DNA from 2 places in the Rathayibacter sp. CAU 1779 genome. Region 1 is predicted to be linked to the other one. Evidence: riboswitches for the same ligand, from Rfam matches in the RefSeq annotation. Region 1 holds a riboswitch; the other holds the start of a gene.

Region 1 (14,716 bases):
GGAGCACCGCGGCGACGAGGGCCCCGGCCACGAACGCGACGCCCGCGGCGAGTCCGAAGACCGCTCCGGATCCGCTAGCGCTGACGGCGACGAGCGCGGGGACGGATGCCAGAAGCACCCCGATCCCGCCTCCCACCTCGTGCACGGTGTTGACGGCTCCGGATGCGGCGCCGGCGTCGGCCGCCGACACGCCTGAGGTGGCCGTGGCGGTGGCCGTCACAAGCGCGGGACCCAGACCGAGCGCGGCGACGGCCACGCCGACGACAATCGACGGAACGCTGTGCGGAATGAGCCAGGCGATCGTGAAGCCGATCACGACGACGATGAACCCTGCCGCGCCGACGACTCGAGCCGGCATCCGACCAAGCAGGTGCGCGCCGACCTGAGCGCCCACCGCCACCGCGACGGCGGCGGGAACGAAGGCGAGGCCGGCCGACAGCGCGCCGAATCCCACCCCATCCTGCAGCGCGATCGTGAGCGTGAAGAACGATCCGATCAGCAGCATGCTGGCCAGCAGCATGGTGATCACACCGCTGCCGACGGATCGGGAGCGAAGGGTCCGGAAGGTCGCGCTCAGCCTTTCGCCCGTCGTGAGTGCTTCCTTCGCCTCGTGAAGGCCGTGCTCGTCACCTGCGCCGGCCCGCCTCGACAGCAGGGACGCCCTGACGACTACGAGGATCAGGATCCCCACCACGATGCCGACGGGGACGTTGACCAGGAAGACCGATCGCCAGCCGCCGGCCTGGATGAGAACGCCTCCCAGAACGGCACCGATCGCGGATCCTGCGCCACCGATGCCCGCCCACACCGCGAGCGCGCGGTTCCGCACTGGCCCCTGGAACAGAGAGAGCACGAGTCCGAGGGCAGCCGGGGAGAGCAGTGCCGCTCCGATGCCCTGTGTCACCCGCGAGCCGATGAGCATGCCGGCATCCGCAGCGACGGACGCGCCGAGCGAAGCGATCGTGAAGAGTGCGAGGCCGGCCACGAATGCGGTGCGGAGGCCGAGGCGGTCCGCGAGGATGCCGCCGACGATGAGCAGCAGACCGAACGGCAGGGAATATGCCGCGATCACCCAGCCGAGAGAAGGTCCGAGCCCGAGTCCGCTGTCGATCGTGGGCAGCGCCACATTCACGACTGTCACGTCCAGGATCAGCATGAACTGAGCGACGCAGATGAGTGAGAGCGCCCACCATCGACGCGCACCCGCCCTGGACTTTCCGGTGCGGACAGAACTGGAGGGTGCCGCGGTCGGTGTGCGATCCGCAGCGAGGGGGTGCGACATGATTTCCTCCTAAGCTGTACATATATGTTCGGAATAATGGGTTAAACTAAACACTGGTGTACAAGAAAAGCAAGAGGCCATGATGGGATGCATCGATCGAGGAGCGAGGACGGCATGACACGGCAGCGAGCGACACGGTCGGACTCGGCGCGCAACAGGGAACGGATCCTCGACGCCGCGATGCAGTGCCTGCTGGCAGATCCGAACGCGACCATGTCGGCGATCGCCCAGACTGCCGGCGTCGGACGCGTCACCCTCTATGCACATTTCGAGTCACGGCCGGCACTCGTCGCGGCGTTGTTCGCCCAGACCGTCGAGGAATCCGACGCATCGCTGGAATCCCTCCCGCTCGGGGGTGATCCCGCGGCGGCTCTCGATGTGCTCACCCGGTCGTCGTGGCGCATCGTTGCGCGATTCCATGCCGTGCTGGGGACGGCTCGCGACGAGCTCGGCGAGGATGCGGTGCGCGTGCAGATGGAACGCGCGCTCGGCAGGGTGCGCGCCGTGATAGAGCGGGGGCAGGCATCCGGTGCGTTTCGCGCGGATCAGTCGGCGGAGTGGCTGACCTTCTGCTACCTGGCGATCGTGCACGGCGCGTCGGATGAGATCCGCAACGGACGACTGACGGATGCCGACGCGACGGAATGGGTGCCGGCGACGGTGTCCGCGATCGTCAAGCGGCCCTGAACGAGCGGGGCGAAGCGGCTGGCGGCTCTGCGACCTCCTGCGCTGGCTCAGGGAACTCGGTCGGCTGGCCGCGGCGTCGAACTCGGGCCCGTCAGCCCCACACGCGTTCGGCGATGTCCACGGCCGAGCGCACCTTCGCCCACTGCTGATCCTCGGTGAGCACGTTGCCCTCTTCGGTGGACGCGAAGCCGCACTGTGGGCTGAGCGCGAGCTGCTCGAGCGGGGCGAACTCGGCTGCCTCGCGGATGCGCGCCGTCACATCCGCGGGATCTTCGAGAGTTCCCGACTTCGAGGTGATGAGTCCGAGCACGACGGTCTTGTCGCCGTGGGGCAGGTGGCGCAGCGGCTCGAATCCGCCGGCGCGGTCCGTGTCGTACTCCAGGAAGTAGCCGTCGTAGCCGGTGCGGGCGAGCAGCGGTTCCGCCACCGGCTCGTATCCGCCCGAGGAGATCCACGTGGAGCGGAAGTTGCCACGACACACGTGCGTCGTCACGACGAGGTCGTCCGGCTTGTCGTGCAGCGATTCGTTCAGCAGCTCGGCGTAGGCGTCGGCGAGGTGGTCGATGGTGATGCCGCGGTCGGCGGCCTTCTGCAGCTCGACCTCGGAGCACAGGTAGGCCCAGGCCGTGTCGTCGAACTGGAGGTAGCGGCATCCGGCGTCGTAGAACGCACGAATGGCGTCGCGGTACGTCTGCGCGAGGTCCGCGAAGAGTGCGTCGCGGTCGGAGTAGAGACCATCGGCGACGGCGCCCTTCTCGAGACGGAAGTGCAGCACCGTCGGCGCCGGGATGCACATCTTGGGCAGCACCGTCGTGTTCTCCCGCACGAACGCGAAATGGTCGAGCATCGGATGATGGTCGGGGAACCGGATCGGCCCGTCCACCCGGATGCCGCGATGCGAGGTCTGCACGCCGGTGAACTGGATGCCGTGGTCCTGCTCGACGATGTCGACCCCGTCGAGCATGCCGAAGAAGTCGAAGTGCCACCACGAACGGCGGAACTCACCGTCGGTGACGGCGCGGAGGCCGGCTGTCTCCTGTTTGCGGATGACGTCGAGGATCGCCGCATCCTCGACGGATGCCAGCCTGGCGTCGTCGAGCTCGTGGCGCGCATGCGCGGCGCGTGCCTCGTGCACGGCATCGGGACGGAGGAAGCTGCCGACGATGTCGGCCCGGAACGGAGGTTCGATGCTCACCGCACCAGCCTAGGTCGGACGGGTCAGCGTGCGACGAATGACGGCATCCGCTCCGTGGTCGGCTGCGTCCGGTCATCGCGGGCTTCGCCGACCGGGTCGGTGCCGATATCACCGACCGGGGCGATTACGGCCGAAGCCCCGCGACCAGGTTGACGGTCGCGGCGAGCACGACGGTGCCGAACACGTAGGAGAGCAGCGTGTGGCGCAGAATCACCGACCGCAGCTGCGTGGTGCGCACGGTGGTGTCTGACACCTGGAAGGTCATGCCGAGGTCGAACGACAGGTACGCGAAGTCGACGTAGCGCGGATCCTCGTCGTCATTGAAGTCGATGCCGCCGACCGGTTCCGTGTAGTAAATGCGGGCGTAGCGGAGCGTGTAGAGCGTGTGCAGCAGCACCCAGGACAGCGCGACACTGACGACCGCGGTGATGGCACCTGCCGCGGCAGGAACTCCGTGGCTCTGGCTGGTGTGCACCAGCAGGATGGCCACCGCGCCCAGGCTCGCGATCGAGATCGCCACGATCAGGAGCTCGCTGACCACGCGGCCGGGGTCCTCTCGTGTCGCGTGCACGCGCGTCGCCGCACCGTCGAAGCGTCCGATCGCGAGCCACACCCAGGAGATATACGTGGCGCACGCCGCGGCCCAGCCGACGACGGGCGAGTACCACCAGGATCCGGTGAGTGCGACGATGACGCCGGCGACGAGGCCGACCGCGATCATGGCGAACATGCGCAGTCGCGAGCGGTTGCGACCCTTCGGATCGAGTGTGATGGACACGCCCCGATGCTGGCACGGAGCCCGTTGTCGCTCGCGTCGGCGCGCCGCCGACCCGTCCCAGCTGGACGCATCCGGTGAGGTCGAGGCTACGGGCCACGCCGGAAGGAGCGGCTGCGCTCAGACCTGCTCCGTGCGCTTCACGAGCTGGTCGACGACCTGGCGCCTCAGCACCTTGCCAACGATCGATCTCGGCAGCTCGTCCACCTCGAACACGCGGCGCGGCACCTTGTACGGCGTCATCGTGGCGCGTGCGAAGGCCCGGATCGCGTCTTCGTCGAACGGCGCGCCCGGCTTCATGATGACCGCGGCCACGACATCCTCGCCGCCGCGAGAGTGCGGGAGTCCGACGACGGAGACGTCGGCGATGCCGTCGTACGCGCGCAGCTCGTCCTCCACCTCGGTCGGGGCCACGTTGAAGCCGCCCGTGATGATGAGCTCCTTGATGCGGTCGACGATGCGCACGAATCCCTCGTCGTCCATGACGACGATGTCGCCGGTGTGCAGCCAACCGTCGGGATCCAGCACTTTGGCAGTCTCCTCCGGCTTGCGCCAGTATCCGCCGAAGATCTGCGGCCCGCGCGCCTGCAGCTCGCCTGCCTCGCCGTGCGGGAGCACATGCTCCGGGTCGTCGGGATCCACGACGCGAAGCTCGGTGCTCGGGAGCGGAAGACCGACCGTGCCGGCTTTGCGTGTGGAACCGACCGGGTTCGCCATGAGCACGGGAGACGCCTCGGTCAGGCCGTAGCCCTCCACCAGGAAGCCGCCCGACTCCTTCTCCCACATGTCCACGATGGTCTGCGGCAGGCTCATCGCCCCGGAGATCGCGATCTCGATGCCGGCGAGCGACACGCCCTTGGCTTTCGCCGCCTTCACCAGCCGTTCGTAGATCGGGGGCACGGCGGGAAGGAACGTCGGCACACGCTTCTTCATCACCTGCAGCACCATGTCGGGATCGAAGTTCGGGAAGAGCACCAGCCGGGCACCCATGCTCATCGCGAAGGTCAGGCACAGTGTGAGCCCGTATGCGTGGAACAACGGCAGCACCGCATAGACCACGGATGTCCCGCGCGGCACCGCAGGCACCCATGCCCGTGCCTGTGCTGCGTTCGCCGCGAGGTTGCCGTGCGAGAGCATGACGCCCTTCGGCGTGCCCGTGGTGCCGCTCGTGTACTGGATGAGCGCGAGGTCGTCGACCTCCGGACGCGGAACGGATGCTGCGATCGGCTCCGCCTTCAGCAACGCGTCCCAACGAACCACGGTTCCCGTGACCTTCGCCCGAAGCTGCGCACGCGATGCGCGTGCCTTCTTCAGCGGCAGGCTCAGGGCGAAGCGCAGACGCGCAGGCATGGCATCCACGATGTCGACGGCGACGATGTGCCGCAGCCCGACGTCCTCCGGCATGTCCTGCAAAGTGGCGACAACCTTGGTCCACGCGATGGCCACCGTGGCGCCGTGATCTTCGAACTGGTGCCGCATCTCACGCGGCGTGTAGAGCGGGTTGTGCTCCACGATCACAGCGCCCAGCCGCAGCGCGGCGTAGAACGCGATGACGTGCTGGGGGCAGTTCGGCAGCACGATCGCCACCCGGTCGCCCGCCTTCACACCGAGTGCGGAGAGGCCGCCGGCGACGTGGTCGATCGCGTCGCTCAGCTGCCGGTAGGTGGTCGTCGCTCCGAAGAACTCGAGCGCGACATGATCCGCGTACTGGGAGGCGGAGTCCTCGATGAGGTGGGGAAGCGACTCGGCGGGCGGATCGATGTCGGCTGGAACGCCCTCCGCGTAGCTCGACAGCCAGGGACGCTCACCCGCGATGCTCATGCCCCAAGCCTAGGCAGCAACCCGGTCGTCGCGCCCGGTGAGCGCGAGGAGTCGCGATTGCAGGGGTGCGTCATCGGGCACCGGAACGGGCGAGGCGAACAGTCCACTCGCCTGGAGCGTGTCCTTCTGCGGCGCGAACACCGTCCAGGCCGCTTCGACGAGCGGAGCTCCGAGCTCCTCGTCTGCACCGATTGCGCGGGACAGATCCCAGGTGTGCACGATCACGTCGGATGCCTGCTCCCGCAGGTACGCGCTCGCCGGAACGTTGTCGTACGACAGGTTCACGATCGCGTCCGGGTCGACGGATGCCCACGCCTGTGTCGCCGCCGCCGAGTACCGCTCCCATTCCGCGGCCAGATCCTCGCCGAGCGGCAGAAGGCGGGATCTCGCCTCGCCGACCGTGCGACCCGCCAGAAGCAGCGGAACCCACTGCTGCTCCTCGATGACGTGGCGCACCAGGTCGGAGACGTCCCAGTCGACGTCGGGCGTCGGCGCGCTCCAGTCCACGATGAGGGTGAGGCGCTCGCCGAACGCGGCGTGGGCCTGCTGCTGCACCTGGAGCCAATCGGCGAATGACATGTGGGTCGTCCTCTGTTCGGTGTGCCGGGCTGCCTCGTCCGCAGCGGAGTCTGCTGATGCGGTCCGTGCCTTCTCGGCGTCTGCTGCCGTCGTTGCCGCTTCGGCGGCGGATGCGCGTCCGTGCTCGCGGAACGCTTCGTCGTGCGTGTTCCAGAACCGCGGGTGCCGCGGGATCATTCCTGTCATGTCGGCCCGTTCAGCTTTCAGCGGACGCCACGCCGGTGAGCGCGTCGTCGATCGGTGTCGAGCCGGAGATCAGCTCGAACTGGGTGCGGATCGTCGCGGGCCGTGCCAGGACTGCCGCGATCACCCTGGCGACATCCTCGCGGGGGATCGCTCCGCGCGGAACCCGCTCGGCGAGTTGCACGAGTCCCGTGCCGTCGTCGAGCGTGAGGGATCCCGGCCGCAGGATGGTCCAGTCGAGTCCGGATGCGCGCAGCTCGGCATCCGCGTCACGTTTGGCCACGACGTACGCCTTCCACGACTCGTCGGCGTCGTCGGCGACCGGATCGTCCACGCCCATCGCCGAGACCTGCACGAACCGGCGGATCCCGGCGAGCTCCGCGGCACGCTGTGCCTTCACGGATCCCTCGAAGTCCACGGTGCGCTTGCGCGCCACTCCGGATCCGGGGCCGGCGCCCGCCGAGAACACGATCGCGTCGGCGTCCTCGTAGGCGTGAGCGATGGCATCCGGTTCCGCCTTCTCGATGTCCACCAGCACGCCCTCGCCGCCGAAGCGGTACACGTCGTCGGCGTGATCCTCGTTCCGCACGATTCCGATGAAGTCGTCGCCCCGGTCGTACAGCACCCGCATGAGCTGCTGCGAGATCTTGCCGTGCGCCCCGATGATCGCCACCCGTGTCATGACTTCCATCATGCTCGCCCTCGGCAGCCGACGCAGGTGCCTCGCGACCCTCGGCGAGTGGAACAATGACAGTCGTGTGGTGGCGACGGGACAAGGGCGAGCCGAGGAGCCTCGACGAAAGATTCGGCGTCGGCGTGCAGGTGCACGTGATCGACGACGAACGTCTGGGGCCCAAGGGCTGGGTGGGCGACCCGACCGGCGTCATCATCGCGAGCGCATCGACGCTGGCACACGGCGCCTTCGAGGTGGAAGCCCTCTCGGGGCGCGTGTGGACCGTCGCGTTCGACGATCCGCAGTACCGGGCGGACGGCACCGGGCCGGTGTCGCGTGCCGACATCCCCGAGTACCTGCTCATGACGGCGCCGATCGCCGACGTCGACGACGCCGAAGGAAGCGATTCGTGAGACATCTGCTGTTCTCGTACGGCACGCTGCAGCTCGTTCCCGTGCAAGAGGCCACCTTCGGAAAGCGGATGCCGATGCGCGCCGCATCCCTGCCCGGCTACGTGCTCGACACGGTCACCATCACCGACCCGCACGTCGTCGCGATCAGCGGAAGCGCTGAGCATCCGTTCGCGCGTGCGACGGGGAACGCGGATGACGTCGTCGAAGGAGTCGTGCTCGAGCTCACCGACGATGATCTCGTCGCGGCCGATGAGTATGAGGTGGACGACTACACCCGAGTGGCAGTGACGCTGGGCACGGGAGAGACGGCGTGGCTCTACGTTGACGGGGCGAGCGTCGAGGGCTGAGCCGGCCGGTCGCCCGCGGTGGATGATCCACCGATTCACCGGCTCCGGTGTCGGTCGCCGATTCTATGCTTGAGCCATGCTCATCGAGGGCACCCTTCGGTGGCGGGTCACGGAAGACTGCCCGTGGGACCTGCTGATGGCACTGTGCTTGCGCGATCTCGCCGGACTCGACGGGGTGGGCGATCCGCCCTTGCCGGCCGTGGTCCCCGCCGTGCAGCACCAGCCGGCTGCCGACAGGATGCTCGCCATCGCACCGCTGCACCGCGAACGCCCCGGCTCGACAGGTGGGAGCCCGCTGGATGTCCCGTTCGGCGACGAGCGGACGTCGGCTCTCGGCGAGGAGTGGACCCGTTGGTGGCGCAGGGCCGTGGTGCGGATGAACGCCGTCGCGTCATGGAGCACGTCGTTCGTTCCGCCGCACTTCGCGGCCTTCGACCGTGAACTGGAGCTGCAGGATCTCGTGATCGAGCGGTTCGCGGATGCCGTGGCCTGGTCGAACGCGCGCCGCGCGGAATACCTCGCCGACGATCTGCGCCACCACGACGAGTACTCGGCCGACATCGTCGAAGTGGTGCGGGAGCGCGAACACGAGCTGCGCAGACAGGCCGGATCCTTTCGACTCGACATCGAAGCATTGCCGCTCGCGGAGCCGGGCGCCTGGGTCGTCGGTCCGGACACCGTCGTGATCAGCTGGAGCCTGCGCGACGACCACAGGGCGTTCCGCGACTGGTTCGAGCCGCTCGTCGCGGCCCTTGTGTAGGCCGCCGAACCGCCGGTTGAGCTTGGCTCCCCAGCGCGCACGGCCGTCACGTCGCTTGTGCGACGCGCCGGAACCGGCGGCCGTGGCCCCAAGCTCAACCGGCGGGAGAGCCGACCTGCGCGCTACGCGACGCGCGTCGCAGGCGACTTCGTCAATGCCGGATCGGTCTTCGCGACCGGGCTGATCACCTCGTCGATCCGGGCGAGGGCTCCGGCGTCGAGCTTCACGCCAGCGGCCTCGGCGTTGGATGCGACCTGCTCGGGACGTGATGCCCCGACGATGGCGCCCGCCACGTTCGGGTTCTGCAGCACCCACGCGACAGCGAGCTGCGCGAGAGTGAGCCCCGCCTCGTCGGCGATCGGCTGGAGCTTCTGCACGGCGGTGAGAACATCGTCGGTCAGGAAGTCCTTGATCGCGCCTGCGCCACCCTTCTCGTCCGTGGCACGGCTCCCGGCCGGCAGCTCAGCACCGGGCTTGTACTTGCCGGTGAGCACGCCCTGCGCGACAGGCGACCAGACGATCTGCGAGATGCCGAGCTCCTCAGATGCCGGGACGACCTCGGACTCGATCACGCGCCACAGCATCGAGTACTGCGGCTGGTTGGAGATGAGCTGGAACCCGAGCTCCTTCGAGAGCGCGTGGCCGGCGCGGAGCTGCTCCGCGTTCCACTCGCTCACGCCGATGTAGAGCGCCTTGCCGGCGCGCACGACATCCGCGAACGCCTGCATCGTCTCCTCGAGCGGCGTCTCGTGGTCGTAGCGGTGCGCCTGGTACAGGTCGACGTAGTCGGTGCCGAGACGGGAGAGCGATCCGTCGATCGACTCCATGATGTGCTTGCGGCTGAGTCCGGTGTCGTTGTGGCCGCGCGGACCGGTCGGCCAGTAGACCTTCGTGAAGATCTCGAGCGACGCACGGCGCTGGTCCTTGAGCGCGTCGCCGAGCACCTTTTCGGCGGCCGTGTTGGCGTACGCGTCTGCCGTGTCGAACGTGGTGATGCCTGCCTCGAGAGCGGCGCGCACGGACGCGGTCGCAACCTCGTTCTCGACCTGCGAGCCGTGGGTGAGCCAGTTGCCGTAGATGATCTCCGAGATCTTGAGACCGCTGTTGCCCAGATATCTGAATTGCATGGGTTCAACGTTATCTGGCGGATCCTCGCCGCGTCGCCGCTGCCGCCGAAGCACCGGCGCACGTCGGGTCAGGCGGATACCGGGCCGGCTGTCGGCGGCCGGTGCGAGACTGGAACCGTGGGACGCGGCGACGGACGAGACAGGCAGGTCACCGTCGGTCCGGTCGACGACACGGGCGCCACGAAGCTGCACGTGGACATGGATGCGTTCTATGCCTCCGTCGAGCTGCTCGACCGCCCAGAGCTGCGTGGGCGGCCCGCGATCGTCGGGCACGCATCCGGCCGGTCTGTCGTGTCGAGCGCAACCTACGAGGCGCGACGCAAGGGCGTGCGCAGTGCCATGCCGGTGAGCCAGGCGCTGCGGCTGTGCCCGGATGCGGTCATCCTGGAACCGCATTTCGACAAGTACGCGCACTATTCCAGGCAGGTCGTGGACATCTTCGGGGACGTCACGCCGCTCGTGGAGCAGGTGAGCATCGACGAGGCCTTTCTCGATGTGGCCGGTGCGGTGCGGCTCCTCGGCTCGCCCGCGACGATCGCCGCCGGTATCCGACGTCGAGTGCTCGAGGAGACCGGGCTCACGTGTTCGGTCGGCGTCGCGGGCACGAAGTTCATGGCGAAGCTCGCCTCGACCAAGGCGAAGCCCGACGGGATGCTCGTGGTCCCCATCGCCGACACTCTCGTCTTTCTGCACCCCCTGCCGATCGGCGCGCTGTGGGGCGTCGGCCCCGCCACCCAGGAGACGCTGCACCGCTACGGTCTGCGCACGGTGGGCGACGTCGCCGCCACCCCGCTCGACGTGCTCCGCGGCTGGGTGGGCGACGCGTCCGGCGTGAAGCTGCACCAGCTCGCCAACGGAATCGATCCCCGCGGCGTCGAACCGGTGTCGCGTGAGAAGAGCATCGGACACGAGCAGACCTTCGAGCTCGACGTGACGGATGCCGCGGTGCTGCGCCGAGAGCTGCTGCGGTTGTCCGCTCAGGTGGCGGCCAGGCTGCGCGCGCACGGACTCGCCGCGCGCACGGTCGCGCTGAAGCTGCGCTACGCGGACTTCCGCACGATCTCCCGGTCCAGAACACTCGGTGAACCGAGTGATGTCGGCCGGCGCATCTACGAGGAGGCCGTCGACCTCCTTGATGCGGTGCTGCAGCCGGGTGACGCCATCCGGCTCCTCGGTGTGCGCGGCGAGCAGCTGCTGCCGGCAGGATCCGGGGCCCCTCTGCTCTGGGATCCGGACGAGGAGTGGCGCGATGCGGAGAACGCGGTCGATCGCGTGACGGCGAGGTTCGGCGCGGGAATGGTCACGTCGGCGGCCCTGGTCGGAACGCGGCCGCGAAAGGTGGGCGACACCGCGAATGCCCGGGTCATTCAGGAAGGCGAGGCCGGCCGCATCGGCCACGAGTCCGATGCGAGCGCGGATCCCGATTGATCGCGAACGGATTCCGCGGCATCCTTCTCGACCGACGAGGTCGCGAGTAGCGTTGCCGTATGGCTGACTTCGTGCTCAAGCTCGCCGACTCCGTCACGTCCACCGCGGGTGTGAAAGCCGCCTACGGTGATCCGGTGACACTGGACGACGTCACGGTCATCCCGGTGGCGCTGGCGTGGTTCGGCTTCGGCGGCGGCGAGGGTGAACAGGAACCCGCCGTCGGATCCGGTGGGGGCGGTGGCGGAGCAAGCGTGCCGATCGGCGCCTACATCAAGGACAAGACCGGGGTGCGGTTCGAGCCGAACCCGATCGCCCTGCTGGCTGTCGCCATCCCGTGCGCATGGGTCGTGACGAGGGGCATCGCGCTCGTCTTCAGATCGCTGCGCCGGAAGCGTCGCTGAGTTCGCGGTGCGTCGCCCGCCTCGCTGAAGGTCGCGAAGCGCCCCACCCGTCGCTGATCGCCGTCGTGCGACGTACGCGCCGCTGATCCCGCGGGCATCGCTGCCGAGATGTCGTCGCCGTTGCCGAACCGTCCGGAAGTTCAGGAGACGCTCGGCGAGTCGCCTGCGCCCTCCGCGGCTTCGAGCTCGCGAGCACGTCGCGCCGCCGCCTCGCGGGCGGCCCGCGCCGCGGCGGTGCGTGCCAACTCGGCACGTCGTTCCGCGACGATCCGTTCGAACCGGCGCATGCGCATCACCATGAGGCGGAGCATGACGACGAACGCGAGGGCGACGACGAGCAACACCCACATGATGAACATCGGCGCCTCCTCGTCTCCCGTCCGCGGTCAAGACTACGCGGATGCGGCCCGCTCACCGTGCCGGCGGCATCCGCGACCGTGTGACGGCGGTCGACACCCGTTGGACACGTCGCACGTGACGAGAGGGATCGTGACGAGGTGGAGTGACGTGGCCGTAGTGAAGACGCTCCGGATACCGGTGGCTATACTCGTGCGTTGAACACGGGAGTCCGGTGAGCCGGGCTGAGAGGAAGGTTCTCCAACCTTCGACCGTCGAACCTGATCTGGATCATGCCAGCGCAGGGAGGCCATCTCTGGGGCGCCTCGCACGTGCGGGGCTTCCACCCGTGCCCACGTTTCACACAAACGAAAGGGCACGAATCGTGCACGCCACCATCCCCGCCGCATCCCCCCGGCGCATCTACCGCTGGCGCGTCGTCGACATCATCGTCGCGGCCGTCGTCGGCGTCGCCTCCGGCGTCATCTTCTGGGCGTGGGGACTCGCCTGGACTCCCTTGTCAGCAGCACTGACATTCCTCGGGCCGGGCGCCGCCGGTCTGCTTGCCGGCGGCTGGCTGTTCGCGGGCGTCATCGGCGGTCTCATCGTGCGCAAACCCGGTGCCGCGCTGTTCACGGAGATCGTTGCGGGCGTCGTCGAGATGCTCATCGGCAACGAGTGGGGATTCACGAACTTCATCTGGGCCGCAGTGGAGGGCTTGGGTGCGGAGATCGCGTTCGCGATCCTGCTCTATCGCGTCTGGAACATCGGCGGTGCCGTCTTCGCCGGCGCTCTGGCCGGAGCGTCGACCGGTGTCCTCGACACGACATTCACATCGCTGGCCGCGCTGGATGCCGCCCAGAAGTGGCTGTACTTCGGCACGGCCGTTCTTTCCGGCGCCGTCATCGCCGGCGTCCTCGGCTGGGTCGTGGTGCGCGGCCTGGCCGCGACGGGAGCGCTGAACAGATTCGCCGCAGGTCGCCGCGCGCGGATCGTCGACGATGCGGATCCCGCGGGCGAGGCGGACGACGCCGTTGACGGCTCCACGCAGAGCAGGCGGGCTGAAAGCGCCGTCTGAATGTCCGATCAGCACGAGACCCTACGCGGCTCGCGCGTGCGCGCCAGGGGATGGGGCTGGCGCCACGCCGGCCGGTCCCGCTGGGCGGTCCGCGACCTGGACCTCGAGATAGCAGAGGGCGAACGGGTGCTGCTGCTCGGTGCGAGCGGCGCGGGCAAGTCGACCCTCCTGCACGCCCTCGCCGGCGTCCTGGGCGGGGACGACGAAGGCGAGCCCGTCGGCGAGCTGACCGTCGACGGGCTGACGCCCTCCGCCGCGCGGGACCGCGTCGGGCTCGTTCTGCAGGATCCGGACTCCCAGGTCGTGATGGCCCGGGTCGGCGACGATGTCGCGTTCGGCTGCGAGAACGCGGCCGTGCCGCGAGAGCGCATCTGGCCCCGGGTGCGCGAGGCGCTGGACGCGGTGGGACTCGACCTTCCGCTGGACGCGTCGACGTCCACGCTGTCCGGCGGACAGAAGCAACGGCTCGCGTTGGCCGGCGCGATCGCCATGCGCCCCGGGCTGCTGCTGCTCGATGAGCCGACCGCCAACCTCGATCCCCAGGGCGTTGCCGAGGTGCGGGATGCCGTCGCGCACCTTGCCGAGGAGTCCGGCGCGACCCTGGTCGTGGTGGAGCATCGCGTTTCGGTGTGGGCCGACCTCGTGCACCGCGTGGTGGTGCTGGATGCCGCCGGCGGCATCCTCGCGGACGGTCGGCCGGACGACGTACTGCGTCGCGAGGCATCCACGCTCGACGCATCGGGCGTGTGGGTGCCGGGCATCAGGCCTGAGCGCACGCGGGCACGCGCCGTCTCGGGCGAACGGCTCCTCGCCGGTCGGGACCTCGCGGTCGGCCGCACACCGTTCGGAACGCGGGCGGCGCAGGTGGCGGCATCCGGAATCGACTTCGAGATCGCAGAGGGCCGAGCCCTCGCCGTCGTCGGGCCGAACGGCGCAGGCAAGTCGACGCTGGCGCTCACCGCCGCCGGCCTGATTCCACCGGTGGCGGGAGTGCTAGAGGCTTTGCCGGCGCTGAGCCGCGGCCTGCGACCGGAGCCAGCGAAGTGGCGGTCCCGACAGCTGGTCACGCGAATCGGCACCGTCTTCCAGGACCCGGAGCACCAGTTCGTCCGCGCGACAGTGCGCGACGAGCTCGCAGTGGGACCGCAGGCCGCGGGCGTCGAGCGTGTCGAGATCACGCGACGCATCGACGACCTGCTCGCACGACTGCGGCTCGCGCGGCTCGCCGAAGCGAACCCGTTCACGCTCTCCGGCGGCGAGAAGCGACGGCTGTCCGTGGCGACGGCGATCGCCACGCGCCCCGACCTGCTCGTGCTCGACGAGCCCACCTTCGGGCAGGATGCCCGCACCTGGCGTGAACTCGCAGCCCTGCTCGATGAGCTGCTCACTGCGGGCAGCGCCGTGCTCGCCGTCACGCACGACGACGCCTTCGTGCGGGTGCTGGCGGACGACGTCCTCACGCTGACGCCGAGTGGAGCGGGTGCTCGCACGTCCGCCATCCGCGACGCCGCGGGTGAGGTGCGATGAGCCTCGTCCTCACCGCTGAGCTGCGGTCAAGCCGGATCGCTCGCGTGAACCCCGTGGCGAAGCTGGCGGCCGCCCTCGTCATCTCCCTCACCCTGGTGCTCACG
Region 2 (14,716 bases), 260 kb from region 1:
GTGCGCGCGACGACCTGCCCTCGAACGGATGCCCGCGGCCGACCGCGCGCCTCTCATACCTTCGGATGAAAACGGTTCGAACCGAGGATCGCGGGGCTCGGAGCCGCCCTAGGGTGACGGCATGACACCAGACGCCGCGCACAGCAGTCTCGCGGAGCGGAGCCCTCGCGTGACCCGTATCGCATTGGCGATTGCGCCACCGGTGATCGGCGTGGTCTATCTCGTGCTCTGGATCCTCGCCGAGACCGGCAGATCCGGACTCGGCGCGAAGGTCGTGGTGTTCGCTGCGCTCGCGTTGGCGATCGGCATTGCCGGCCGACTCCCCCGGATCGCGCTGGCCATCATCGTGCTGGTTCCGTTGCTGCAGTTCCTGGGCGTGGTCCCACCCCCGGAATCGACGACGTGGCCCATGTACGAGGCATTCGCCATCGTCGGCTTCTTCGCGGGTGTGCGACGTGACATCGTGGCGTGGCCGTACGCGATCGGAACAGGGATCGTGGCCACGATGCTCGCCGCGATGAACATGGTGTTCCCCCACTCGCTCTGGCCGCCGTCGGTCGGCGGCGTCGCGCCCTCCCTCACGGGGTTCCCGCTGTCTCCGAGATACGGCTGGGTGAGCTGGATCGGACAGGGCCGGATCTTCGAGCCGATGGGTCTTCGCGATACCGCATCGATGTACGCCGTCGTCATCGGGGAGACCCTCTTTCTCATCGCCGTGGGCAGCGTGCTCTACCTGCTCGCGTGGGCGGCAGGACAGGCGCTCAGCCTCCGCGGTGTCGAACGCGCCGTCGATTGGACAAGGGCGCAGTTGAGTCGCGCCGACGGCGAACTGCGCCGCGAGCAGGAACGAGCCGCGATCGCGCGCGATGTGCACGACACGCTCGCGCACTCGCTCGCCGTCGTTGTGGCTCAGGCGGAGGGCGGGATCGCGGCAGCCGCATCCGACGGCGAAGCCGCCACCCGTTCGCTCGCCGTCATCGCGGAGGTCAGTCGCGAGGCCCTGATCGATTGCCGCTCGCTGGTGGAGCGCATCCAGGACGAGACGGGAACAGAACGACCGCAACCCACGGCCTCCGACATCCCGGCATTGCTGGAGCGGATGCGCGGCCTCGGCATGCACGTCGCCTACCAAGAGCTCGGAGACGCGCAACCGCTGTCCGCGTCCCGTCAGCTCGCGCTCTACCGCATCACCCAGGAGTCGCTCACGAACGCGCTCAAGCACGGCGGGTCGGATTCCGTCGTCACTGTCACGGCGGACTGGCGGGGTGCGGGGCTCGCGCTGCTCATCGCATCCCGATCCGACCTGGAGGGAAGCGGCCAGGGAGGCGGGGCCGGCCTCGCCGGGATGCGCGAACGAGCGCGGCTGGCAGGCGGCTGGCTGAGTGCCGGCCCGTCGGAGGACGGCGTGTTCCTGGTGACCGCATACATCCCCGTCGACGTGCAGTCGGTGCGAGTCGCGGAGGCTGCGGATGCCTGACACACGGGGGCGGATCAGGGTGCTCATCGCGGACGACCAGCCGCTCTTCGCCGATGGCCTCAGGATGCAGCTCGAAGCACAGCCGGACATCACGTGCGTCGGCGTCGCGGCCGACGGGGAGGGCGCCGTCGACCTGGTGCACGAGCTCGCGCCCGATGTGGTGCTGATGGACATCAGGATGCCTGGCGTGAACGGGATCGAGGCGACTCGCCGCATCACGACGGAAGACGGCGCGCCAGCGGTGATCGTGCTCACGACGATCAGACAGGACGAGGCCGTCTATCACGCTCTCCGGTCGGGGGCCGCGGGATTCCTTACGAAGGACGCCACGCCCGGACAGGTGATGACCGCGATCCGCGATGCGCACCACGGCGAGTTGACGACGACGGGCGGCGACCCGATCGGCTTGGTGCAGGCGAGCACGCGGCCGGCGGCAGCGCACGAGGACGCCATCGACGCCCTCAGCGCGCGGGAGAAGGAACTCTTCCTGCTCCTCGCGAAGGGGCTGGGCAACGCCGAGATCGCCTCGGCCACCTATCTGAGCGAGGCGACAGTGAAGAGCCACGTCAGATCGATCCTGCAGAAGCTGGCCCTGCGCAGTCGCGTGCAGGTGGTCGTCTACGCGTACGAGAACGGACTGGTGCGGGCACGATGAGCGGCAGAGCGTTACTCAGCGGTCGTCGCGGCGACCTTCGCGAGGAAGTACTCGTGGAACCGGTGCTCGCCCGTGATCTCGGGGTGGAAACTCGTTCCGATCAGGTTGCCCTGTTCGACGGCCACCACGCGACCGTCTGACAGGGTCGCCAGCGGCGATGCGTGCCGGCCGACGGCATCCACCACCGGTCCGCGGATGAAGACCGCGTGCACGGGCGGCTCGCCCAGCGCCGGCACGTCCAGGTCGGTCTCGAACGACTGGTTCTGCGATCCGAAGGCGTTGCGTCGCACGGTGATGTCGAGCCCGCCGAGCGTCTGCTGGCCGGCGATGCCGTCCTCGATGCGGTCTGCGAGCATGATGAGGCCCGCGCAGGTGCCGTACACCGGCATCCCTCCCGCTATGCGGTCGCGCAGCGGCTGGAACACACCGAACGTGCGGGCGAGCTTGTCCATCACGCTGGACTCGCCGCCGGGAATGACGAGACCGGCCACGGCGTCGAGATCTTCGGGGCGTCGCACGAGCGACACCCGTGCACCGAGGGATGCCAGCACCCGCGCATGTTCACGGAAGTCGCCCTGGAGAGCGAGGACTCCGACCCGAGGGCCGGAGTCCGCAGAGAACTCCGATTCGTCGCGGAGCGTCACCAGCCGCGCTCGGAGAGACGGTGCGGTGCCGCGAGGTCGGCCACGTTGATGCCGACCATCGCCTCACCGAGGCCGCGCGAGACCTCCGCGATCACTGACGGGTCATCGTAGAAGGTGGTCGCCTTGACGATCGCCGCGGCGCGCTTGGCCGGGTCGCCCGACTTGAAGATGCCGGATCCGACGAAGACGCCGTCCGCGCCGAGCTGCATCATCATGGCTGCGTCCGCCGGAGTCGCCACACCGCCGGCCGTGAACAGCACAACGGGGAGCTTGCCCGTCTCCGCGATCTCGGCGACGAGCTCGTACGGTGCCTGCAGCTCTTTCGCCGCGACGTACAGCTCGTCCTTCGTCATCGACTTGAGCGCGTTGATCTCGCTGGTGATCTTGCGGATGTGCTTGGTCGCCTCCGAGACATCGCCCGTGCCGGCCTCGCCCTTGGAGCGGATCATCGCAGCGCCCTCGTTGATGCGACGCAACGCCTCACCCAGGTTGGTCGCGCCGCACACGAAGGGAGTGGTGAACTGCCACTTGTCGATGTGGTTCACGTAGTCGGCGGGCGAGAGCACCTCGGATTCGTCGATGTAGTCGACGTTGAGCGCCTGCAGGACCTGCGCCTCCACGAAGTGTCCGATGCGCGCCTTCGCCATCACGGGGATGGAGACCTCGGCGATGATCGCCTCGATGAGGTCGGGGTCGCTCATACGGGCAACTCCACCCTGGGCGCGGATGTCCGCCGGGACGCGCTCGAGCGCCATCACGGCGACGGCGCCGGCATCCTCGGCGATCCTCGCCTGCTCAGGGGTGACGACGTCCATGATGACGCCGCCCTTGAGCATTTCCGCCAGTCCGCGCTTGACGCGGCTCGATCCGACAAGGCCGGTGGTGTTCTCAGTCACGCAAAGGATCGTACCGTCACGGCACTGAGGAAGATCACATCGGGCGGAGCCGAGGAGTTGTCAACAGCCACCGCGAACGTGGCCGGATCGAGGCGTCCGTCCGTCCGTGACATGATCGATCGGTGAAGATCCTGTCGATCCAGTCCGCTGTCGCATTCGGCCACGTCGGCAATTCCGCGGCCGTCTTCCCGCTGCAGCGCATCGGGGTCGAGGTGCTTCCGGTCTACACGGTGAACTTCTCGAACCACACCGGCTACGGTGCCTGGCGCGGCCCGCTCATCGCCCCGGCCGACGTCGCCGACGTGATCACCGGCATCGAGGAGCGCGGCGTCTTCGGCGACATCGACGCCGTGCTCTCCGGATACCAGGGCAGCGACGGCATCGGTGACGTGATCCTGAACGCCGTCGCCCGTGTGAAGGCCGCCAACCCGGCAGCCGTGTACGCCTGTGATCCGGTGATGGGGAACGCGAAGTCCGGATGCTTCGTGGCGCCCGAAATCCCCATACTGCTGCGCGACCGCGTCGTTCCCGCCGCGGACATCGTCACGCCCAACCAGTTCGAGCTGGGGTATCTCACGGACACCGAGCCGGACTCGCTCGAGTCGACGCTGGCATCCGTCGACCTGCTGCGCGCATCCGGACCCGACACCGTGCTCGTCACCAGCGTGGAGCGCCCCGATCGCCCGGCCGACACGATCGAGATGCTGGCTGTGGACGGGAAGGGCGCCTGGATCGTGCAGACGCCGCTCATCCCGATGAAGGCGAACGGATCGGGTGACGTCACGGCAGCCCTGTTCACGGCCCGTTACCGTTCGACGGGCAGTGCTGCCGACGCGCTCGCAAGCACGGTCTCGAGCGTCTTCGACCTTCTGACGAACACGTATGAGAACGGCTCGCGCGAGCTGCTCCTCGTGGAGTCGCAGGTGTTCTACGCTCACCCGCGCATGCAGTTCGCCGTCACGCAGGTGCGCTGAGCGCGGTCGCGCATCCGCTCGCCCGATCAGCGGGGCCAGGCGTCCGCGATCGCTGTGCGCACCTCGCCGAGGAGCTGGGGCAGCGCCTTCGTCTTCGCGACGATCGGCAGGAAGTTCGCGTCCGCCCGCCACCGCGGCACGAGGTGCTGGTGCAGGTGCGAGGCGATGCCGGCTCCCGCGATCTCGCCCTGGTTCATGCCGATGTTGAAGCCGTCGTTGCGGGAGACCGAGCGGATGACACGCATCGCGGTCTGCGTGATCGTCGCGATCTCCTCCGTCTCCTCCGGCGTCGCGTCGTCGTACAACGAGACGTGACGGTACGGGCACACGAGCAGGTGACCGCTGTTGTAGGGGAACAGGTTCAGCAGGGCGTACGCGTGCGTTCCGCGGTGCACGATCAGTGCCTGCTCGTCCGTCAGTGTGGGTGCGACGCAGAACGGGCACTCGTCGCCGTGCGGCGACTGCTGTCCCTGCTGGATGTACACCATGCGGTGCGGCGTCCAGAGCCGCTGGAACTCGTCCGGAACACCGACGAGGTGCGATGGATCGTCGATCTGCACGGCGTCCCGGTCGTCGCCCTCCCCCGACTCGTACGAGTCGAGCGTCAGGCGGGCCATGCCGTGACGACCTGCTCGTGCTCACGGATGGACCGCACGATGCGCTCCACGGCATCGTCGACGGGCACGCCGTTCAACTGGGACCCGTCGCGGAACCGGAAGCTGACGGTGCCGCCTGCGCGGTCCTGCTCCCCCACGATCAGCTGGAACGGGATCTTCTGCGTGGTCGCGTTGCGGATCTTCTTCTGCATGCGGTCGTCGGAGCGATCCACCTCGACGCGGACATCGTGTCCGCGCAGGCGACGTGCCACTTCCTCCAGGTACGGCGCGTACTCGTCGGCCACCGGGATCCCGATCACCTGCACGGGTGCGAGCCACACCGGGAATGCGCCGGCATAGTGCTCGAGCAGGATCGCGAAGAACCGCTCGATGGATCCGAGCAGGGCGCGGTGGATCATGACCGGACGCTTGCGGGTGCCGTCGGCGGCCGTGTACTCGAGCTCGAAGAGTTCCGGCTCGAAGAAGTCGAGCTGCACGGTGGAGAGCTGCCAGGTGCGGCCGATGGCGTCCCTCGCCTGCACGGAGATCTTGGGGCCGTAGAAAGCGGCTCCGCCCGGATCGTCCACGAGCTCCAGTCCGGACTCGAGCGCGACCTGGCGCAGCGTCTCGGTCGCTTCCTCCCAGACGGCGTCGTCACCGACGTACTTGTCGGGATCCTTGGTGGACAGCTCGAGGTAGAAGTCGCTGAGACCGTATCCGCGCAGGGTCTCCAGCACGAGCTCGAGCTGCGTCGCGATCTCGCCCTTGACCTGCTCGGGCGCGACGTACGCGTGTGCGTCGTCCTGCGTCAGACCGCGAACGCGGGTGAGACCGGAGAGCGTTCCGCTCTTCTCATACCGGTACACGGTGCCGAACTCCGCGAGGCGCAACGGGAGCTCCCGGTAGCTGCGCCCGCGCGCACGGAAGATCAGGTTGTGCATCGGGCAGTTCATCGGCTTCAGGTAGTAGTCCTGGCCGGGCTTGACGACGTTGCCCTCGTCATCCGTCTCCTCGTCCACATGCATGGGCGGGAACATGCCGTCGGCATACCACTCGAGGTGCTTGCTGATCTCGTACAGGTGCGCCTTGGTGATGTGCGGCGTGTTGACGAGTTCGTACCCGTTGCGCAGCAGTTGCGACCGCAGGTAGTTCTCGATCTCGTAGCGGATGATCCCGCCCTTGGGGTGGAACACCGACAGTCCGGATCCGATCTCGTCGGGGAACGAGAAGAGGTCGAGTTCGGCGCCGAGCTTGCGGTGGTCGCGGCGCGCGGCCTCCGCCATCCGCTCCTGGTAGGCACGGAGCTCGTCCTTCGACGGCCATGCCGTGCCGTAGACGCGCTGCAGCTGCGGATTCTTCTCGCTGCCCCTCCAGTACGCGGCCGCGACGCGCGTGAGCGCGAACCCGTTGCCGATGAGTCGCGTGTTGGGCAGGTGAGGACCGCGGCAGAGGTCCTTCCAGAGCACCTCGCCGGTCTTCGGGTTGACGTTGTCGTAGATCGTCAGCTCCCCGCCGCCGACCTCGACGTTCTCGTTGTCGGTACCGAGCGCGTGCTCACCGTCGTTCGCCGACGACGCCGAACCGCCCTTGAGCCCGATGAGCTCGAGCTTGTACGGCTCGTTCGCCAGCTCGGCTCGTGCCTCGTCGTCGGTGACGACGCGACGCACGAAGCGCTGGCCCTGGCGGACGATGCGATCCATCGCCTTCTCCAGCGCCTTCAGATCTTCGGGCGTGAACGAGGCGTCCACGTCGAAGTCGTAGTAGAAGCCGTCGGTGATTGGGGGGCCGATACCGAGCTTCGCCTCGGGGTTGATCGACTGCACGGCCTGCGCCAGAACGTGCGCTGCCGAGTGTCGAAGGATGTTCAACCCGTCAGGCGAGTCGATGGTCACGGGGATCACGTCATCCGTCGTCGTCACGGTCGTCGCCAGATCCTTCAACTCGCCGTTGACGCGCATGGCGACAACGGAACGGTCGGGAAACAGCTCGAAACCGTCCGGCACTTGTCCACTCCTGGATCGATGAAGGAAAAGGGATGTCTTCCCACTTTATCCGCCGGAACGGGCGCCCGCCGACGGCAGCAGGGCGCAGAAGACGGCGTCAGTGGGATGCCGTCGAGCAGCGCGCGCAGGCGTTCGTGAGGCCGAGCGTCGGTGCGAGCTTCGCGAACCCCGCGGTGAGCCCGGTCGTGAGGTTCTTCCCGACATGCGCGACGCCGGGCAGGGTGAGCAGCGTCACGTGCATGCCGGCGGATTTCGCCGCGGCAGCGAGCGATCGCGTCGCGGGTCCGAAGGCCGTGTCCAGCGCACCGGTCGTGAAGACCGCGTCGACACTGCCGTACGTTCCGGCGTGTGCCGCGAGGATCGTCTCCGGCTTGTCGGCAGTCCACGCCGACGTGCTGCCGTTGTAGACCGAGTCGATGACGCTCTGCGTGTAGTGCATCCCGGGATACGCCTCCGGAGAGACCGCGAGCACGTTGCGGAACAGGTCCGGCTTCTCCGCGGCGAACTTCACGGCGCAGGTCGCGCCGTTCGAGTATCCGGCCAGTGTCCAGGAGCGCGGGTCCTTGATGATCCGCAGGTGCTTTGTCGCCCAGTTCACGACGTCGGTCTCCACATAGGTGGCCGCGTCGCCCCGCGCCGTGGAGTTCGCGCAGGCGGGATCGCCTCCCGAGCCGATCTGGTCGGCGACGATCACGATCGGCGCGAGGCCGTCATGGCGGCTCGCGAAGGAGTTCATCACCGTGGAGATCGGCTCGGGGCTCGGAGTGCCCGGGTACCCCATCATCATGATGACCAGCGGAAGCTGGGGAGCGTTCTTCACGAGGGCTGCCGGCGGCAGGTAGAGCCCGGCCGGCCGGGCCTGGAAGCCGGACACCGTCGCGGGAATGGCGACGGTGCCCGTCTTGCCCTGCGAAGGCATGCCGCGCGGTGCCACCCAGCCCGCTGCGAGCGATTGACCGTCGGCGGGGGCAGCCGTCCCATGGCTGTTCGGCAGGGCGATCGGATGTCGCACCACGAGCCCCAGCAGATCGCCGACCGTCGGGTCGAGGTCGAACGCTGCGTTGACCTGGATCACCCCGGTGACCACGAACACGCCGAGCCCGACGACCGCCAGCGTGCGGCGCCACCAGTTCGTCTTCCAGAGGCTGACCACGCCGAGCCCGACGGCGGCAAAGGTCGCGATCGACCAGGCGGCGGCGTCGAGGGGCAGCGGGATCTCGAACACGGCCGTGGCATCCGCGACGATGACGAGCACCAGGGCGATCGCTGCCCCGGCGAGGATCCCGGCCCCGGCGAGAGTCATCCACCTGGCATGCGGTCGCCGCAGGACGAGCGCCAGCACGAGGGCTGCCGAGAGAACGCTGAGCACCCACGGAACGGGTCCGCCGATGATCTGCGTGGTCAGCAGCGCGTCCATCCGGATCCCCTCTCGGCTCGGTGCTCACGCTACGGCGCGTCTGTCGCGCAGCGCCGTGGCCAGAAGCGCCCGACGCTGAGAGTTCGATCACCACCGGATAGCCGTTCTCAGGGTGAACACCGAGCCCTCGTCAGAACACCCGGGAGCCCAGCGGACCCGGCTCTTGCGCGAAGAACGCCAACTCGTGCCGACTGGAGCTGCGGAACGCCCGTTGCATGCGCGCCCTGCGCTCCGCGCCTGATCCTGCCGCGGTCCGGGTGACGACTTCGATCGCGTGATGCGTTGCGACCTCGAACGCGGGGTCCGCGTACGTCCGCAGCCACGCGTTGAAGGGGTGCGCGTCATGCGCGTGCGCGGCGAGCCGTGTGCCGACATCCTGGTAGATCCAGAAACACGGCAGGAGTGCGGCGACCAGCACGCTGTAGTCCGCTCCCGCTCGGTCGAGGTGGTCGAGATACGCACGTGTCGCCTCGGACGGAACGATCGCCGCAGACTCGTCACCGAGCCAGGTCTGGTGGAGTCGCGACTCCTCTTCCAGGGCCCCGAACGCGGAACCGGCCCAGAACGCTTGCTCGTCTCGGGTCGGTGCGAGTCGGCTCGCTCGGGACAGCGCTCGCGAGTAGTGGCGCAGGTAGAGCGCGTCCTGTCGGAGGTAGTGGCGAAAGACGTCCTCGGACAGAGTCCCGTCCGCGAGTCTGCGAACGAAGGGCAGTTCATCGATGGCGTCACGGACGTCGGTGATGTCCTCCCACCATTGCGCCGCGATCACCGTCGGGTCCAAGGTGTCCCGCGCGCCCTCTGCCTCTCTGTCCGCTCCGGGGAGCAGCGCCCGGACGGCAGCGAAGTGATCGACGGGTCCGTGGCCCTGCCCTACGCCCAGTGCCGGCCCGCCCTGGATGGCCTTCGCCAGCCACGTTTTCGCCTCGCGGAGGGCCCGTGCCCGATCACTGCGCAGTGGAATCAGCACGGCCAGGGCGCTGGACAGCGAGCATCCGGTGCCGTGGGTGCTCGACGTCGTGATGCGTTCCCCCGGCACCTCGATCACGCGGGTCGGCGACGCTGCATCGACTAGGGCATCCGGGCATTCCTCGCCTTCCAGGTGGCCACCCTTGACGACGACCGCCGCGGATGTCTGTGTGGAGAACCGCACCGCCTGAGCGAGTGCGGCATCCCAGTTCTCAGCGGGAGGCTCATCGGCGAGCATGGCCAGCTCGGGGAGGTTCGGAGTCACGAGGTCGGCGACGGCGCACAGGCGGCGGAGCGCCGACTCCGCGTTCGGGTCCAGCAGGCGATCGCCGCTCGTCGCGACCATGACCGGATCCACAACGACGAGCGGCGGGCGGTGCTCGACCAGCCACTCGCTCACGGTGGCGATGAGCTCGGACGAGCCGAGCATCCCGATCTTGACCGCATCCACCCGGATGTCGTCGGCGATCGCATCGAGCTGTGCCCGCAGCATCTCCGCCGGAACCGGGTGCACGCGCGTGACCCCACGAGTGTTCTGCGCCGTGATCGCGGTGATGGCGGTCATCGCATACCCGCCGCATGCCGCGATCGACTTGAGATCGGCCTGGATGCCTGCGCCTCCGCTGGAATCGGAACCCGCGATGACGAGAACTCGGGGAATCATCGCACCACCGCGCGAGAGCTCGTATCGGCCGTCGTCGGATTCGCTGAGTCCCATGTGTCTGTGAAGGCACGGGCCGCGGATTCCGGATCGGGAGCCGCGCAGATCGCGGAGACCACGGCGACCCCCGCTGCACCCGCTGCACGGAGCCCTGCGACGTCATCGAGGACGATGCCCCCGATCGCGACGCAGGGCAGTCGTGTGGCGGATGCGATGCGTGCGAATCCGCTCACACCCAGTGGAGCGGGATGATCCGGCTTCGTGGCAGTGGGACGGATCACCCCGACGCCGAGGTAGTCGACGGTCCCGGGCGGCAGCTCTCCGATCTTCCTGAGCTGCTCCGAGGTGTTCGCCGTCAGACCCAGCACGGCATCCGGGCCGATGACGGCACGTGCAGCGGACACGGGCAGATCGCCCTGCCCCAGATGGACACCCGCCACGTCCCCACCGGATGCCCGGACGGCGAGGTAGACGTCCACGCGGTCGTCCACGAGCAGCAGCGCGCGCCCTTTCGTGATCCGGCCCGCCGCCGTGACCAGCTCGCACAGGCTGCGGCCGCTCGCCGTCTTGTCCCGAATCTGCACCGTCCGGATGCCGCCCGCCACCGCTGCGCGAATCACCTCGAGCACGCCTCGCTCACCGGACAGTGCGGTATCGGTGACGAGATAGGGGCCGACCACCGGCGTGGACCGGATCACGACAGCACCGCGCTCGCGAGGATGTCGTCAGCGGATACCGCGGCGAGCCGGTCGAGGAGGCCGACTGCGAACGAACCGGGGCCGGCGCATCCTGTCGCCGCCTGCTCGGCGGCCACGGTGTAGATGGTGGTCGCGGCGACGGCGGCCACCATGGGATCGGAACAGACGCCCGCGAACGCCGCCATGACGGCGCCGAGCGCGCATCCGCCGCCGGTCACCCGCGTCAGCAGCGGAGTGCCGTTGCCGACGCGCACCACCCGATCGCCGTCGGTGATCAGGTCGAGTTCGCCGCTGATCGCGACGACAGAGCGCGACGCCAGGGCTATCGACGTGGCAGCATCGGCGGCGTCCTCGGGCGTGTCCACAGCATCGACACCGCGTCCACCAGAGCCCGCACCCGCGAGAGCGACGATCTCGCTCGCGTTTCCGCGGATGATCGAAGGCCGCCTCTCGACGAGGTGTCGCGCCAGTTCCGTCCGGACAGGGAGAACGCCGATGGCGACGGGGTCGAGCACCCAGGGGGTTCCCGCATCGATGGCGGACGCGACTGCCTCGCGTGCCGCCGCTCGCTGCTCCGCATGCGGCGTGCCGAGATTCACCAGCACACCGTCGGCGACTCTGGCGAACACTCCGGCCTCGACCTGGATGTCGACCATGGCTGGGGATGCCCCGAGCGACAGGAGCACATTCGCCGTGAAGCCCGTCACGACCGCATTGGTCACGCACTGGACCAGCGGGGCGCGAGCCCGAACGTGCTCAAGTGCCTCGGCCGAAGCGGCGACCCAATCGGTCTCCTCCGCGGTTGTCGACGGTGCCGATGTGGAAACGGACGCAGATGTGTCAACGCGCATGCGCGACATCCCTTCGCTAGTACGAACTAGAGCAGGTTCAACGGGTGTGATCTCAGCGCCGTGACGGCGCACCCCGTGTCACGTCTTCAGCCTAGAGGAGCGGGTCATCTCGGCATCGCGGTTTCCCGCCCGCTACGAACGGGATGTCGAGCAAACGTTCGCACGCGCGACGAGCACGCCCGCACCCACTCACACCCGAAGAACGCCCGCGCTCTCGCGCTGTGACACGAGCCTGGACGCCACGAGCACCCCGCCGACAGCAGTTGGCTGGGACGCGGATGACACACCCGAACGATCAACACGTTCTGGCGGATAACCCCAGGCCGATAAGCCCCACGAGCTGAACAGAAACGTGCTCCCCGGATACGCGAAAACCCCCGGCTGACCGGGGGTTTTCTCTTGTGCGCGATACTGGGATCGAACCAGTGACCTCTTCCGTGTCAGGGAAGCGCGCTACCGCTGCGCCAATCGCGCCTGTGAAGGCTCTTGTTGTATCGACCGAGATCGAGAGCGGAGGTGGCGACGGGATTCGAACCCGTGTATACGGCTTTGCAGGCCGCTGCCTCGCCTCTCGGCCACGCCACCGTGTGGGTTCGTGTGTGGCTTCCCACATCCTTGCATCGGCCGGCGGCCGACTCACACTCGAGCGGATGACGAGACTCGAACTCGCGACCCTCACCTTGGCAAGGTGATGCGCTACCAACTGCGCCACATCCGCATTTTGCTTCGCATTTCTGCGTGCTTTGAAACTGTAGCCGATGATCCTGCGGATATTCAAACCGAGCGCCAGCGGGTCGCATCCCGGGCGCGTCGGTCGACTTCGACGCGCCCGGACGTCCATACGGATGTGCGGCGGAGTCCGAACGTCCGCTAGTATCGGTACCCGCGGCGGTCGAGAGATCGAGTGTCTGCGGGCGATTGGCGCAGTTGGTAGCGCGCTTCCTTCACACGGAAGAGGTCATCAGTTCGAGTCTGGTATCGCCCACCATTGAGATCCCCTGGTTGCACCAGGGGCTCTCTCGTCTTCACGTGGCGCGGCCACGCGCGTGGCCTCGTCGAGCCACCACGTGCCGACCCCGAGTTCCGCCCGATCCGAGCCTTCCTGAGAGCCGACTGCCCTCCGAGGTCGGGTCAACGGTCGAGGGCACTGCGACGCGCGGGGTCAGCGCCGGCGCAGCCGATGTCGGGCCGCTCACCAACGCGGAGTCCCACGAAGCGGCTCGAGCCCTCGCCGCGCACGATCGGCGACACGTAGGCCGGCCACTGACCCGCTCACGCGGGACTGTGACCGGGTTGTCGACCACCGCTGTGTGACTCGGGCCACCCACTGAGCCTGACCGGGCATCGCGGAACGCGGCCGGCGCCTGAACGAGAGTGCCGACCCCGGATCTTCAACGATCCTGCCCATGCGGGCCGCGGACCATCCGACCGCGAAGTCTCCGCCGAAGGCGTCGAACGTTGCGTCGGTTTTCACCGCAAGATCCCGCGCTGATACCCCTGCGCGACGGCGGCTGCGCGGTCGGCGACCTCGAGCTTCGCGTAGATGTTGAGCAGGTGGCTCTTCACCGTGGCTTCGCTGACGAAAAGCGCATCGGCGATCATCCGGTTCGTGCGGCCGTCGGCGACGAGACGCAACACGTCCAGCTCGCGCTCGCTGAGTCTGCCGTTCGATGACCCGCGGAATCGCCCCACCAGTTTCGAGGTCACCGACGGGGCCAGCGTCGTCTCGCCGCGTGCGGTCGCACGGATGCCCGCCAGCAGCTCGCCACGTGTCGCATCCTTCAAGAGATATCCGGTGGCGCCCGATTCCAGGGCCTGCGAGACATCCCGATCGCCGTCGTACGTGGTGAGGACCAAGATGCGGACGCCGTCGCCTCGTTCTCGGAGCGCCCGGATGGCGTCCACTCCCCCGCTGCCGGGCATCCTGAGGTCGAGCAGCATGACGTCTGGTCGGAGGGCTTCGCACGCCTCGACGGCCTCGTCCCCGTTGCCGGCCTCGCCGACGACGACGAGACCCGGATCGGAGGCGATCATTCCGATCAGACCGTCGCGAACGACGGGATGATCGTCCACCACCAGCACTGAGATCGCCTGGTCAGGCATCATGAACGCTCCCCTCGCCCACTTCCGACGACTCACTGGAGGGTGTCCGCTCTGTCACATCCACTGGCAGCGCCACCGACAACGCCGTCCCGCGGCCAGGCTCCGACTCGATTTCGACGCGTCCGCCGATCTGGCAGATGCGGTTCCGCATCGCAGGCAGGCCATAACCGCCGTCGAGCGGGTTGCGCTCGGATCCCGAGCCGGGGTCGAATCCGACCCCGTCGTCGCGCACATCAACGAGTACCCGATCGTCCAGGTAGGTCAGCGTTACGCCGACGCGACTCGCGCGGGCGTGCTTCGCCACATTCGACAGCGCCTCTTGCACGACGCGCAGCAGCGCATGCTCCGCATCGTGATTCAATGCCCGCTCGGATCCCGTTGCCGTGTAGTCGGCGCGCACGGTGTGCGTGGTCGCCCATTCGTCGACCGCGGCCTCCAGCGCCTTCGCGAGGCTGACACCAGGGCCGACACCCGGGTCCAATGCGAGCATCGCCCTGCGCGCCTCGACCAGACTGGAGCGGGCGAGCACGGTCGCGGCTTCGAGATGACGTGCGTGATCGCTGCGGTCCGACGGCACCTGGACCGCTGCCTCCAGCTGCGTGACGATTCCGACGAGTCCCTGGGCGACGGTGTCGTGCAGCTCCCCCGCCATGCGCTGGCGCTCTGCCTGGATGCCTGCCTCGCGTGCCTGCCCCACCACCTGCTCGCGAAGTCGCTCGTTCTCCTCCAGCGCGAGTCGGCGCTGCTCGCTCTGCACTCCCGCTCGCCAGTAGAT

The links. Region 1 has a riboswitch for thiamine pyrophosphate ahead of ACX9R5_RS13530 (ECF transporter S component). Riboswitches for the same ligand answer to the same signal wherever they lie in the genome.
Region 2: linked by a shared signal. The riboswitch ahead of thiM (hydroxyethylthiazole kinase) and the one ahead of ACX9R5_RS13530 (ECF transporter S component) in region 1 are both predicted to bind thiamine pyrophosphate.

Annotation. Positions count from the first base shown of each region.
Region 1 covers NZ_JBTOLK010000002.1:549,536-564,251, reverse strand. The annotation lists gene ACX9R5_RS13600 (MFS transporter) at 1-1,282, opposite strand, end outside; gene ACX9R5_RS13595 (TetR/AcrR family transcriptional regulator) at 1,397-1,969, shown strand; gene ACX9R5_RS13590 (5-methyltetrahydropteroyltriglutamate--homocysteine S-methyltransferase) at 2,061-3,164, opposite strand; gene ACX9R5_RS13585 (DUF1345 domain-containing protein) at 3,289-3,942, opposite strand; gene ACX9R5_RS13580 (long-chain-fatty-acid--CoA ligase) at 4,060-5,760, opposite strand; gene ACX9R5_RS13575 (TIGR03086 family metal-binding protein) at 5,770-6,525, opposite strand; gene ACX9R5_RS13570 (SDR family oxidoreductase) at 6,536-7,204, opposite strand; gene ACX9R5_RS13565 (hypothetical protein) at 7,270-7,608, shown strand; gene ACX9R5_RS13560 (gamma-glutamylcyclotransferase family protein) at 7,605-7,955, shown strand; gene ACX9R5_RS13555 (hypothetical protein) at 8,032-8,715, shown strand; gene ACX9R5_RS13550 (aldo/keto reductase family protein) at 8,838-9,842, opposite strand; gene dinB (DNA polymerase IV) at 9,960-11,270, shown strand; gene ACX9R5_RS13540 (hypothetical protein) at 11,330-11,671, shown strand; gene ACX9R5_RS13535 (hypothetical protein) at 11,812-12,030, opposite strand; TPP riboswitch at 12,222-12,332, shown strand; gene ACX9R5_RS13530 (ECF transporter S component) at 12,393-13,085, shown strand; gene ACX9R5_RS13525 (ABC transporter ATP-binding protein) at 13,086-14,612, shown strand; gene ACX9R5_RS13520 (energy-coupling factor transporter transmembrane component T family protein) at 14,609-14,716, shown strand, end outside.
Region 2 covers NZ_JBTOLK010000002.1:286,928-301,643, forward strand. The annotation lists gene ACX9R5_RS12280 (sensor histidine kinase) at 122-1,477, shown strand; gene ACX9R5_RS12285 (response regulator) at 1,470-2,132, shown strand; gene pdxT (pyridoxal 5'-phosphate synthase glutaminase subunit PdxT) at 2,144-2,776, opposite strand; gene pdxS (pyridoxal 5'-phosphate synthase lyase subunit PdxS) at 2,773-3,672, opposite strand; gene pdxY (pyridoxal kinase PdxY) at 3,795-4,646, shown strand; gene ACX9R5_RS12305 (HIT family protein) at 4,673-5,263, opposite strand; gene thrS (threonine--tRNA ligase) at 5,251-7,200, opposite strand; gene ACX9R5_RS12315 (alpha/beta hydrolase) at 7,343-8,662, opposite strand; gene ACX9R5_RS12320 (bifunctional hydroxymethylpyrimidine kinase/phosphomethylpyrimidine kinase) at 8,793-10,292, opposite strand; gene thiE (thiamine phosphate synthase) at 10,289-10,987, opposite strand; gene thiM (hydroxyethylthiazole kinase) at 10,984-11,838, opposite strand; TPP riboswitch at 11,830-11,924, opposite strand; tRNA gene ACX9R5_RS12335 (tRNA-Val) at 12,241-12,312, opposite strand; tRNA gene ACX9R5_RS12340 (tRNA-Cys) at 12,353-12,423, opposite strand; tRNA gene ACX9R5_RS12345 (tRNA-Gly) at 12,484-12,556, opposite strand; tRNA gene ACX9R5_RS12350 (tRNA-Val) at 12,751-12,826, shown strand; gene ACX9R5_RS12355 (response regulator) at 13,309-13,944, opposite strand; gene ACX9R5_RS12360 (sensor histidine kinase) at 13,934-14,716, opposite strand, start outside.